Regions from separate parts of the Lentzea sp. NPDC092896 genome, predicted to be linked through region 1. Evidence: riboswitches for the same ligand, from Rfam matches in the RefSeq annotation. Region 1 holds a riboswitch; the other holds the start of a gene.

Region 1 (5,846 bases):
CAACTCCTACCTGGTGCGCGAGCTCAAGGCCCGCGGCCTGTGGACGGAGGCCGTGCGCAACCGGCTCAAGCAGGACGACGGTTCCGCGCAGGGCATCGCCGAACTGCCGGAGGACGTGCGCTCGTTGTTCCGCACGGCCTGGGAGCTGCCGCAGAAGGCGCTGATCGAACTGGCCGCCGCGCGTGGCCCGTACGTCGACCAGAGCCAGTCGCTGAACCTGTTCGTCGCCTCGCCGACGATCGGCAAGCTCTCCTCGATGTACCTCTACGCCTGGAAAGCCGGGCTCAAGACCACTTACTACCTGCGCTCCCGTCCGGCGACGCGCATCCAGCAGGCGACGACCACGACCACCACGGCGGTGCCCGTCGTGACGTCGGACGAAGCCATCGCCTGTTCCCTCGAAAACCCCGAGTCCTGTGAGGCCTGCCAGTGACCGCGCTCGCCAACACCGCCCGTCAGAACGCTCTGCTCGACCCCGGCATGGACCTCACGCTGCGGCCCATGCGGTACCCGTTGTTCTACGAGCGCTTCCGGGACGCCATCAAGAACACGTGGACGGTCGAGGAGGTCGACCTGCACTCGGACCTCGCCGACCTGAACAAGCTGTCGGAGGCCGAGCGGCACCTGGTCAACCGGCTCGTCGCGTTCTTCGCGACCGGTGACACGATCGTCGCGAACAACCTGGTGCTCAACCTCTACGAGCACGTGAACGCGCCGGAGGCCCGGCTCTACCTGTCACGGCAGCTGTTCGAGGAGGCCGTGCACGTCCAGTTCTACCTGACGCTGCTCGACACCTACCTGCCCGACGAGAACGACCGCATCGAGGCGTTCGCCGCCGTGGAGACGATTCCGTCGATCCGCGCGAAGGCCGAGTTCTGCTACAAGTGGATCGACTCGATCTCGGACCTCAAGCGGCTGGAGTCGCGGGAGGACCGCAGGTCGTTCCTGCTCAACCTGATCTGCTTCGCGGCGTGCATCGAGGGCCTGTTCTTCTACGGCGCCTTCGCCTACGTCTACTTCCTGCGGTCGCGCGGGCTCTTGAACGGCCTCGCGTCGGGCACCAACTGGGTGTTCCGCGACGAGTCGATGCACATGGCGTTCGCGTTCGACGTCGTGGACACCGTGCGCCGCGAGGAGCCGGACCTGTTCGACGACTCCTTGTACGAGGAGGTCAAGCAGATGCTGCGCGAGGCCGTCGACGCCGAGGTGCAGTTCGCGGAGGACCTGCTCGGCGGCGGTGTCGCCGGCATGTCGGTGGCGGACATGCGGTCCTATTTGGAGCATGTCGCGGACCGGCGGCTGCAGGTGCTCGGCATCGAGCCGATCTACGGTTCCAAGAACCCGTTCGCGTTCATGGAGCTGCAGGACGTGCAGGAGCTGTCGAACTTCTTCGAGCGCCGGGTTTCGGCCTACCAGGTCGGTGTGACCGGCACGGTGGCGTTCGACGAGGACTTCTGAGTCGTGCGGGTGCGGTGCCCCTGGCCGGGAACTCCGGTCAGGGGCACCGCTTCGTCAGCAGGCGAGCGTCGGCGCGGCGGGGTTGCCTCCGCCGTCGAGGTTCGCGAGCTTGACCCCGGTCAGGCCGAGCACCGCCTGAGCCGTGGCACGTGGAGCGGTCGCCTGGTCGAATCCCGTTGCGTCGTAGGCGATCGCGCCTCGGTCCGCGACGGCACCCGCACAGCCGACCGCGAGCGAACGCAGGAACTGACGCGCCTGCGTCGCGGCCGCAGGGCGGTGACCGGCCAGCGCCTGCGCGGCCAGGCCGGTGCTGTTGGCGTTGGAAGCGTTGGCGCCGACGGAGAAACCGCCGTCGGCGTTCTGCTTCGACGCGAGCCAGGCGGTGCCTTCGGCGGCGTTGACGTTGTCACCGGTGGCGCGCAACGCCTGCACGACCAGCGCGGTCGAGTCGACGTCACTGGCGCACGGGGTCTGACCGAAGTTCAGCGGGAAACCCCCGTCGGGGCACTGGGTTCCGGCGAGGAAGGCCTTGGCCGACGCGGGCGAGCCGGCCGGCGTGCGGTCGAGGGCGATCAGCGCCAGGGACTGGGTGAAGGCGTTGGAGAAGTCACCGAAGTCCGACCGGTCGGAGAACCTCCCCGACGGCGCGAGCAGGCCGCGCAGACCGGCTTCCAGGTCGACACCGCCGAAAGCGTTGCCGTTCTTGTGTCGCACCTTCGCCGCCAGCAACAGCTTGGCGTGCGCGCCCGCGTAGGCCTCGGTGCCGGAGCCGACGTAGCCGGTGGTGATCTCCGGCTTCGCCAGCCACGTGATGGCCTTCTCGGCGTTGGTGTCCGAGGAACGGGCGGCGGCGAACGCGAAGATCGCGTCGATCGTCAGGCCCTGGTCGGGGAACTTCTGGCCGCCGAAGTCGGCCTCGAACCGTTCGCCGTCGACCAGTTGCCGGGCGAGCCAGCCCGCGGCGGCGCCGGACTTGTTGTGCGTGGCCGCCACCGCGGGGGTGGCAGCGGTGCCAATGCCCAGCATCAGGACAGCAGCGAGCACCAGACGTCTCATGAGAACCCTTTCCCGCACTTCCACGACAGGAGTTGGTGAACACCGCGCGATGCGGGTGACCGGGCTTGCCGCGGAGGGCACACCGTTGCGGGACAGCGCCGGATTCTCACCGGACTTCCCCCGCGCCGCGCTGAACGCCCAACAGGTTCTCATGCCGCGCAAGGCCCCGTACCGGGTACGGATGTGACGCTCGCCTCCGACCCCGAAGGCGGTGCCGAACAGCGGTTTCCAGGTGTTAACCTCGCTCGGCTCGACAACTTCATACCTCGCCCGTGACGGGGAAGCCGGTCGGAATCCGGCACTGTCGCGCAACCGTGGGCCACTGGTTTCAGTGGCGAGTCGGGTCACCATCCGGGCGGGGTGAACGGACCGACCGCTGTCGCGAAACGCAGGGGTGGCTGCCGGCGCCCCGCGTCGTCTCCTCTCCTCGAGCAGCACGAGGAGGGGGAGAGAAATGACCCGGCGCAGGAGCCTGGCCGCACTGGCGTTCGCCGTCGGCGCGGGCCTGATCGCCACGACGATCGCCGGAACCGCGGCCGCCGCGGGAGATCGCGACGCCGCCCACTCCAGCTCCGTGTGGCTCTCCCACCAGCTGCGACCCGACGGCACCCTGGAGAACCCGCTCGGCGGCGAGCTGCCCGACCACGGCCTGATGCTCGACCTGGTCTTCGCGATGCACGCCTCCGGTGACGGCGCGCTCGCCGAGCCGATCATGAAGTTCCTGGACGACCAGGGACACGTCACCGACTACTTCACCTGGGACGGCCTCGCTCCCGGCCAGGGCTTCGACCAGATCGTCGTCGGCGGCGCGGTGGCCAAGACCCTGCTCGCCGCGCAGATCTCCGGCCGTGATCCGCGTGCCTTCGACGGCCACGACATGGTCGCCGAGACGAAGGCGGCGATCCGGCGCTCGGGCGTCGACGCCGGCCGGATCAGCGACTACTCGAAGAACCCCGAGTGGGCGGACATGGTGAACAACAACGCCAACATGTTCGGCCAGTCCCTCGCCGTGATCGGCCTGGCGGTGGCGGGGGAGAACGACCAGCCCGCCATCGACAAGATGGTGACGCAGCAGTGTTCCGAGGGCTACTTCCGGATCTTCTTCGGGTACGTCCAGGGACCTGAGGGCCTCAAGGTGTCCTCCTGTGACGAGGGGAAGGCCGACGGCTCGTCGGCGCCGGACGGTGACGCGACGGGCCTCGCGCTGTCGGCCATGCTCGCGGCGAAGCGCGCCGGGGCGGCCGGGCTCGACGAGCCGATCGCGAGGACCGTGACGTGGCTGAAGAACAACCAGTCCGCCGGTGGTGGCTGGGGTGGCGGTGTCGGGACCGAGGCGCCGAACACCAACAGCACCGGCCTGATCGTGCAGGCGCTCGCGGACGCGGGCGGCGCGGGTGCTGAGGTCGGCAGGGGCGTCGAGTTCCTGAAGTCCGCACAGGCCGGCGCGTCCGACTCGGGTACCGCGCTGGCCGGGCAGATCGGTGCGATCGCGTACGACCCGGCCTCGTACCAGGCGGCGCGCACCGGCGGCATCTCCGGCATCGACACGTGGATCAGGGCGAGCGCGCAGGCCTCGCTCGGGTTGTCGCAGATCGGGTTGTACGCGCTGGCCAAGGGCGACGTGCCCGAGCCGACCCCGACCACCACCGCGAGCAGCACCCCGGCGACGACTACGACCACGGCGGCACAGGGCACCACGCCACCACCGGTGCACACCAAGACCGAGACCACCACCGTCAGAGCGCCCACACCGACGACCAAACCGAAGGCCGTGGTCCGCCAGCCCGCCCCGGCGCCGAAGACCGTGCAACCGGCCGCGAAGACGTCCGCCGCGAAGCTCGGCGCGTACCTGGCCAACAAGCTCGTGCGCGGCGACCACGTCGAGGTCACCGAGAACGACAGGACCTACGTCGACTACGACGCGACCGCGGACCTGGTGCTGGCCCTGCACGCGCTGGGCGAGCAGCCGGACGCCGCGAAGAAGGCCTCGGAGTTCCTGCTGACGCCGGACGCGGTCAACGCCTACGCGCACGGCGCCGGGCAGGAGACCGGTGAGGCCGCCTACGCCGAACCGCTCGCGAAACTCGTCGTCCTCGCCCAGTTCCAGAAGTCCGACGACCTCGCGAACCGGCTGCGCGCCGACCTGGCGGCACTGCGGGGCGCGGACGGTCTGTTCACCGACACCGGCTCGTTCGCGGACTCCGCGGACTCCGTCCGCCGCCACACCTGGGCGGTGCTCGCCACCGTCGCCGACCCCGGCCAGGCGATCGAGGCGCTGGCCGCCCGTCAGTGCGAGGACGGCACGTTCCCGGAACGCATGGACGACGCGGACTGCGAGGACGGCGATCTCGCCTCCACCGCCGCCGCGGTCACCGCGCTGAACAGCAGGCCGTTCACCGAGGACGCGCCCGTCGCCCAGGCCCCGGCCGAGTGGTCGAAGGAGCGCGCGGCCGCGTTCGTGAAGGCGATCTCGTTGCTCGGCGCCAAGCCGAACGGCAAGGGCATGGTCGATGACGACGGTGGCGCGCCCTCCATCGCGTTGAGCGCCTCGGTCGCGGGTGCTCGCCAGGCAGCGGGCCTGGACGTGAGCGGTACCGCGAAGACGATCGGCGGAATGGTGCTCGCCGACGGTGGTCTGGCGCGGGTGTCCGGCGGTGACGGCACGACCGACTTCGCCACGAGTCTCGTTGCCGCACAAGGCATCGCGGGCCGATCGTGGATCAGCGCGAACGGTTCTCCGCTGTCACCGGTGGTGCGACTGCCCCTGGCCGACGCCAAGCCGGTCCCCGCGCTGGTCGCCCAGAACGCTCCACGGCACCCGCCGCTGTGGTCCTACTTCGCACTCGGCGGCGCCATGGTGCTCGCCGGTCTCGTTCTGCTGCTTCGCCGTCGTCTCTCCCAGGGGGTTCAGTGATGAAGAGAGTTCTCGCCGCCGCGGTGGTCCTCACCGGACTGGTCGTCGCGCCCGCTCCTGCCAGTGCCGCGGGCTACGACGGCATCTGCACCGGCGCGGACGCGTTGAGCGGCACGACGATCGTGGTCGACTTCCAGGAACTGGACGGCAACGGCGGGGTGGCCGCGCCGACGATCACGCGTTGCTCGCCCAACGCCGCTCCCGGCACCGACCGCACCGGCATCAAGGCGTTGCAGGACGCGGGAATCGCGGTCGCGGGCACGGTCAAGTGGGGCCTCGGGTTCGTGTGCAGGGTGGGCGGCCGTCCGACGTCGACGGAGAACATCCCGGTCACCGGCAACCCGACCTACAAGGAGGGCTGCTTCAACACTCCGCCCGGCTCCGCGTACTGGGGCTACTGGCACGCCGACGGTTCCGG
Region 2 (5,846 bases), on a different contig from region 1:
CGGTCACGGTCGCGCGATGAGCTTGCCCGTCGTGGTGCGGGCTTCGAGCGCCCTGTGCGCCTCGGCGATCTCGTCGAGCCGGTAGACGCCGCCGAGGTTCGGCTTGAGCTGGAGCTCGAACACCTCTTCTGGCGTGGTGTCGCGGGGCAGTCCCATGACCGCGACGCCCTTGCGGAAGATGTCGCTCGCGGTGACGTCCAACGGCTCGCCGCTCGCGTAGCCGAACACGACCATGCGGCCGACGCCATCGTTGAGCAGCTCGAACGCGCGTTTCCCGACCGCGCCGCCGATGGACTCGAAGACGACGTCGACCGGGTCCAGGTCATCCCAGTCGTAGCCGAGACCGCCCTTGCTGGACGCAGCGAGCACGGTCGCACCCGCCCGTTCCGCGAGCTGCACGAGCAGACCGCCGACGCCACCGGACGCCGCCTCGACGAGCACCCGGTCGCCCGGCTGAATGCGGGCGGCCTTGACCGCCGCGACCGCCGTGGTGCCCTGCAGGAGCAGGGCGAGAGCCTCGTGGTCGCTCACGCCGTCGGGCACGTCGATCGGGTTCTCGATGACGGCCTTCGTGGCGTAGGCGCCGCCGCGCGGCACGCCCATGACCCGTCGGCCTTCTCCTGTGATGCCAACGACTTCCGAGCCGAGGACGACCGGGAGCGACGGCCCTGGGTACCACGGGAACAGCTCCCTGCCCTTGCCCCGGCGGATGACCGTCTCGCCGTAGTTGAGGCCGATCGCGGTGACGTCGACGAGCGTGTCGCCGGTCGGGTCCGGGACCTCCTCGACCTTCAGCACCTCGGGCCCGCCGAACTCGTGGAACCGCACTGCCTTCATTCGCTGCCTCCCCTGGATAAGCGGACCGCTGGTCCGGTTGCTAGAATACGGACTGCCGGTCCGCTTGTGTCAAGGGAGAGTTCGTTGGAACGTGCCGATGCCGCCCGCAACAGGGCCGCGATCCTGGCCGCCGCCACCCGGCTGATCGGCGAGCGCGGCATCGACGCCGTGTCGGTGGACGACGTGGCTGTCGCGGCGGGCGTCGGCAAGGGCACCGTGTTCCGGCGGTTCGGCGACAAGGCGGGCCTGGTGGGCGCCGTGGTCGACGCCACCGCTGCCTCCTGGATTCAGACCGCGTCGTTGGAGTGCCGCTCCGCCGGAGAGTTCGCCGGCACCCTGTTCGACCACGTGCTGGCGTCGTTGCCGCTGGTCATCGCCGTGGAACGGACGACGGTCCGCAGCTGCGAGGGCAACTTCCGGATCACCGTCGAGCGGCTGGCCCGGCTGGTCGGCTCGACGTTCAAGGCGCACACCGTGCTGGCCGTGCTGCGAGGCGAGCACATCGAGTTCCTGCTGGCCCAGGGCATGACGGCGGCCGAGATCCGGGCGGGCGTTATCTCGCTCGCGGACACGCTCGCCGCTGAGGTTTGATGCCTGGGTGATGAACCGACAGCTCTCCGGAACCCGCAAGAAGACGCTCCTGGAGAGGCTCGGCCCGGTGCCGGACGTCGACCCCGACCGCTACGGCGATGGCGGCCCGGTGGGCGCGCTGGAGACCCGCGTCGCACAACTGCTGGGCACCGAGGCGGCGCTGTTCGTGCCGACCGGGACCATGGCGCAGCAGATCGCCCTGCGCTGCTGGGCCGACCGCACGCACAACCCGATCGTCGCGATGCACTCGCAGGCGCATCCGCTGAACCACGAGGACGACGCGCTGACCGTGCTGTCCGGCCTGCGACCGATCAAGGTCGAGAATTCCGAGGTCGCGACCTGCCCCGAGCCGTACGGGACACTGCTGCTGGAGGTCCCGGACCGCGAGAGGGGGTTCGTCCTGCCGACGTGGGACGAGCTGACGTCGCTGGTCGACGCCGCGCGCGAACGAGACGCGGTCGTGCACCTCGACGGCGCGCGACTGTGGGAGAGCACCTTCGGCCTGGGCAAGCCGCTGCCCGAGATCGCGGGCCTGTTCGACTCGGTCTACGTGTCGTTCTACAAGTCCCTCGAAGGCATCTCCGGCGCGGCGCTCGCCGGCACCCAGGACTTCGTCGACCAGGCACGGGTGTGGCGGCACCGGTACGGCGGCATGCTGTTCCAGCAGTGGCCGGCGGCGCTGTCCGCGTTGCACGGCCTGGACACCGTGCTGCCCCGGCTGGGCACCTACGTGGAGCACGCCAAGGTCGTGGCGTCCGCCATGGGCCTGCCGGAGCCGCACACCCACCAGTTCGCGCTGCACCTGCCCGGCGACCCGAAGCGGCTGACCGAGGTGAGCGGCAAGTTCCTCGGCAACTTCTGGCGCGACGGCCTGCTCGCGAAGAACGAGATCACGATCGCCGAGCCCGCGCTGGAGTGGACGGCGGACGAGGTCGCGGAGGCCTGGGCGGAGTTCCAGAGCCTGATCTAGGGCGACGTCGCTCACCTGGCTGTTGGACCCGGCGGTGCGAAATGCGACGATGCCGGGGCTGTGAGGGGAGTGCGAGGAAGCCGGTGCGAATCCGGCGCCGTCCCGCGACTGTGACCGGTAGTGAGAGAACCGGGAGTCAGGAACTCGTTCCCCTCTTGATCACCGACCGCGGGCGTGGACACCCGAGGAAGGACTTCGCCGAGCATGTTCCCCTTTTCGGCTGTCGTCGGCCATGACGACCTCCGGCTTGCCCTGCTGCTGAACGCCGTTCATCCCGGCATCGGCGGCGTTCTGGTCCGCGGCGAGAAGGGGACCGCGAAGTCGACCATCGTGCGTGCCCTCGCCGCGCTCCTGCCCGAACTGGACGTGTCGCGAGGCTGCCGGTTCGGCTGCGTGCCCGGCAGCACCGACTGCCCCGACGGGCCGCACGACGGCGTTGACCGTCGACCGGCCAAGCTCGTCGAACTGCCCGTCGGCGCCACCGAGGACCGGCTGGTCGGGTCGCTCGACCTGGAGAAGGCGCTGACCGAGGGCGTGCGGGCGTTCCAGCCCGGGCTGCTGGCGGCGGCGCATCGCGGCGTGCTCTACGTCGACGAGGTCAACCTGCTGCACGACCACCTGGTCGACCTGCTGCTCGACGCCGCCGCGATGGGGCGCGCGCACGTGGAACGCGAGGGCGTGTCGGTCTCGCACCCGTCGCAGTTCCTGCTGGTCGGCACCATGAACCCCGAGGAGGGCGAGCTGCGGCCGCAGCTGCTCGACCGGTTCGGGCTGACCGTGGCGGTGAAGGCGGCGCGGGACGTGAGCGTGCGCACCGAGGTGATCCGGCGCCGGCTCGCCTACGAGGCCGACCCCGTGACGTTCGCGGCCAAGTGGGAGGCCGAGGACGCGAAGCTCAAGCAGCAGATCGCCGACGCCAAGCAGAAGCTGCCGCAAGTGTCCCTTCCGGACAGTGAGCTGCGCCGGATCGCCGCTGTCTGCGCGGCTTTCGAGGTCGACGGCATGCGCGCGGACCTCGTGGTCGCCCGTGCCGCCACCGCCCACGCGGCGTGGCGAGGCGCCGAGACCGTCGAGGAGACCGACGTCGAGACCGCCGTCCGGCTCGCCCTGCCGCACCGCAGGCGGCGCGACCCGTTCGACGAGCCCGGCATCGAGGAGCAGCAGCTCGAGGACGCGATGAAGCAGGCCGCCGAGCACGCGGAGGAGCCGGAGGAAGGCCCGGACGACGACGGCCCCGGCGGCGGTGAGCTGCCCGAGCCGCAGGAAGGCCCGAAGGGCAACGGGAACGCGCCCAGCGACAGTCCTGCGCCGGAACCCTCGCCCGCGTTCAAGGCGCGGCTGCTGGAGGTTCCCGGCGTCGGCGAAGGCGCGCCCGGCAAGCGTTCGAGGGCCCGCGCGCGCACCGGCCGGATCGTCCGGTCGTCCAAAGTGGACGGCAACGGGCTGCACCTGGTCGACACGCTCACGAACGCCGCGCCCCACCAACGAGCACGTGGCCGCAGTGGCCCCGGACTGCTGCTCACCGCCTCCGACCTGCGCAAGGCGGTCAGGGAGGGCAAGGAGTCGAACCTCGTCCTGTTCGTCGTCGACGCCTCCGGCTCGATGGCGGCGCAGAAGCGGATGTCGGCCGTCAGCGGCGCGGTGATCTCGTTGCTGCGCGACGCCTACCAGCGCCGGGACAAGGTCGGCGTGGTGACGTTCCGCGGCCAGACCGCCGAAGTCGCTCTGCCCCCGACGACTTCCGTGGACGCGGCGGCCACCCGCCTCAAGAAGATGCGCACCGGAGGCCGGACCCCGCTCGCGGACGGCCTGCTGAAGGCCCACCGCGTCCTGGAGATCGAACGGATGCGCGACCCGCAGAAGCGCCCGCTCGTCGTGCTGCTCACGGACGGCCGCGCGACGTCGTCCGGCCTGGGCGGCGACCCGACCAAGGACGCGCTCAAGGCCGCCACCCTGCTGGAGAAGACCGCCGTCGTGGTCGTCGACTGCGAACAGGGCCACGTCCGGCTCGGCCTCGCGCAGAAGATCGCCGAGGCGTTGCAGGGCACCTGCGTGAAGCTCGACCAGCTCAGCGCCGACCACCTCGCCGGCGTCGTCCGGGCCGCGTGAGTTCGCGTCCGGCGAACTCGCCGGAGTCTGCGGAGCAGCGACCAACGAGCAAGGAGAATCCCAGTGCCTCAAGGACAACCCACCGAGGTGCCGAAGGACGGCCTGACCACCCGCCAGCGCCGCAACCGGCCGCTGCTGATGCTGCACACCGGTGAGATGAAGGGGAAGTCGACGTCGGCGTTCGGCATGGCGCTGCGCGGCTGGAACCAGGGCTGGGACATCGGCGTGTTCCAGTTCGTGAAGTCCGCCAAGTGGAAGGTCGGCGAGGAGTCCGCGTTCAAGGCGCTCGGCAAGCTGCACGACGAGACCGGCGAGGGCGGCGCCGTCGAGTGGCACAAGATGGGCGAGGGCTGGTCCTGGACCCGCAAGCAGGGCACCGAGGACGACCACGCCACCGCCGCGCTTGAGGGCTGGCACGAGATCCAGCGCCGGATCAACGCCGAACGACACGGCTTCTACGTGCTCGACGAGTTCACCTACCCGCTGCACTGGGGCTGGATCGACGTCGACGAGGTGGTGGAGACGCTCGCGAACCGGCCCGGCCACCAGCACGTCGTCATCACCGGCCGGTACGCGCCGCAGAAGCTGATCGACGCCGCCGACCTCGTGGTGGAGATGACCAAGGTCAAGCACCCGATGGACGCCGGGCAGAAGGGCCAGCGGGGGATCGAGTGGTGAACAGGCTGGTCGTCGCGGCCCCGGCCTCTGGCAGCGGCAAGACCACCGTCGCGACGGGCCTGATGGCCGCGTTGCGCAGGGCCGGGTCGCGGGTCGCGCCGTTCAAGGTGGGACCCGACTACATCGACCCCGGCTACCACTCGCTCGCCACGAACAGGCCAGGCCGCAACCTCGACCCCGTGATGGTCGGCGAGCACCGGATCCCCGGCCTTTTCGCGCACGGCTCCAAGGGCTGCGACATCGCCGTCGTCGAGGGCGTGATGGGCCTGTTCGACGGCCGCATCGACACCGCGGGCATCGGCTCGACCGCGCACGTGGCCAAGCTGATCAACGCGCCCGTGCTGTTCGTCGTGGACGCACGCGGGCAAAGCCGGTCGCTCGCCGCGTTGCTGCACGGCTTCCGCGGCTACGACCCCACCGTCCGGCTCGGCGGCGTGATCCTCAACCAGGTCGGTTCGGAACGGCACGAGCAGGTGCTCCGGTCGGCGTGCGACGAGGTGGGCCTCGACGTGCTCGGCGTGCTGCCGCGCGATCCGCAGTTCTCCTTGCCCTCACGGCACTTGGGGCTCGTGACGGCGGCGGAGCACGGGCCGGAGGCCGTCGCCGCGGTCGACGCGATCGCCGCCGCCGTGGGCAAGCACGTCGATCTCGACGCGGTCCG

Evidence for each region. Region 1 has a riboswitch for cobalamin ahead of ACIQF0_RS10120 (prenyltransferase/squalene oxidase repeat-containing protein). Riboswitches for the same ligand answer to the same signal wherever they lie in the genome.
Region 2: it holds a riboswitch for cobalamin, as region 1 does, so the genes downstream of both, ACIQF0_RS21850 (putative cobaltochelatase) here and ACIQF0_RS10120 (prenyltransferase/squalene oxidase repeat-containing protein) in region 1, are expected to answer to the same signal.

Annotation. Positions count from the first base shown of each region.
Region 1 is NZ_JBIVPX010000001.1:2,283,883-2,289,728, forward strand. Features, by position in the region: gene ACIQF0_RS10110 (ribonucleoside-diphosphate reductase subunit alpha) at 1-433, shown strand, start outside; gene ACIQF0_RS10115 (ribonucleotide-diphosphate reductase subunit beta) at 430-1,458, shown strand; gene ACIQF0_RS10120 (prenyltransferase/squalene oxidase repeat-containing protein) at 1,513-2,514, opposite strand; cobalamin riboswitch at 2,547-2,673, opposite strand; cobalamin riboswitch at 2,744-2,885, shown strand; gene ACIQF0_RS10125 (hypothetical protein) at 2,969-5,428, shown strand; gene ACIQF0_RS10130 (hypothetical protein) at 5,428-5,846, shown strand, end outside.
Region 2 is NZ_JBIVPX010000004.1:195,750-201,595, forward strand. Features, by position in the region: gene ACIQF0_RS21830 (hypothetical protein) at 1-20, shown strand, start outside; gene ACIQF0_RS21835 (zinc-binding alcohol dehydrogenase family protein) at 4-837, opposite strand; gene ACIQF0_RS21840 (helix-turn-helix domain-containing protein) at 922-1,428, shown strand; gene ACIQF0_RS21845 (threonine aldolase family protein) at 1,439-2,398, shown strand; cobalamin riboswitch at 2,429-2,565, shown strand; gene ACIQF0_RS21850 (putative cobaltochelatase) at 2,603-4,507, shown strand; gene cobO (cob(I)yrinic acid a,c-diamide adenosyltransferase) at 4,571-5,185, shown strand; gene ACIQF0_RS21860 (cobyrinate a,c-diamide synthase) at 5,179-5,846, shown strand, end outside.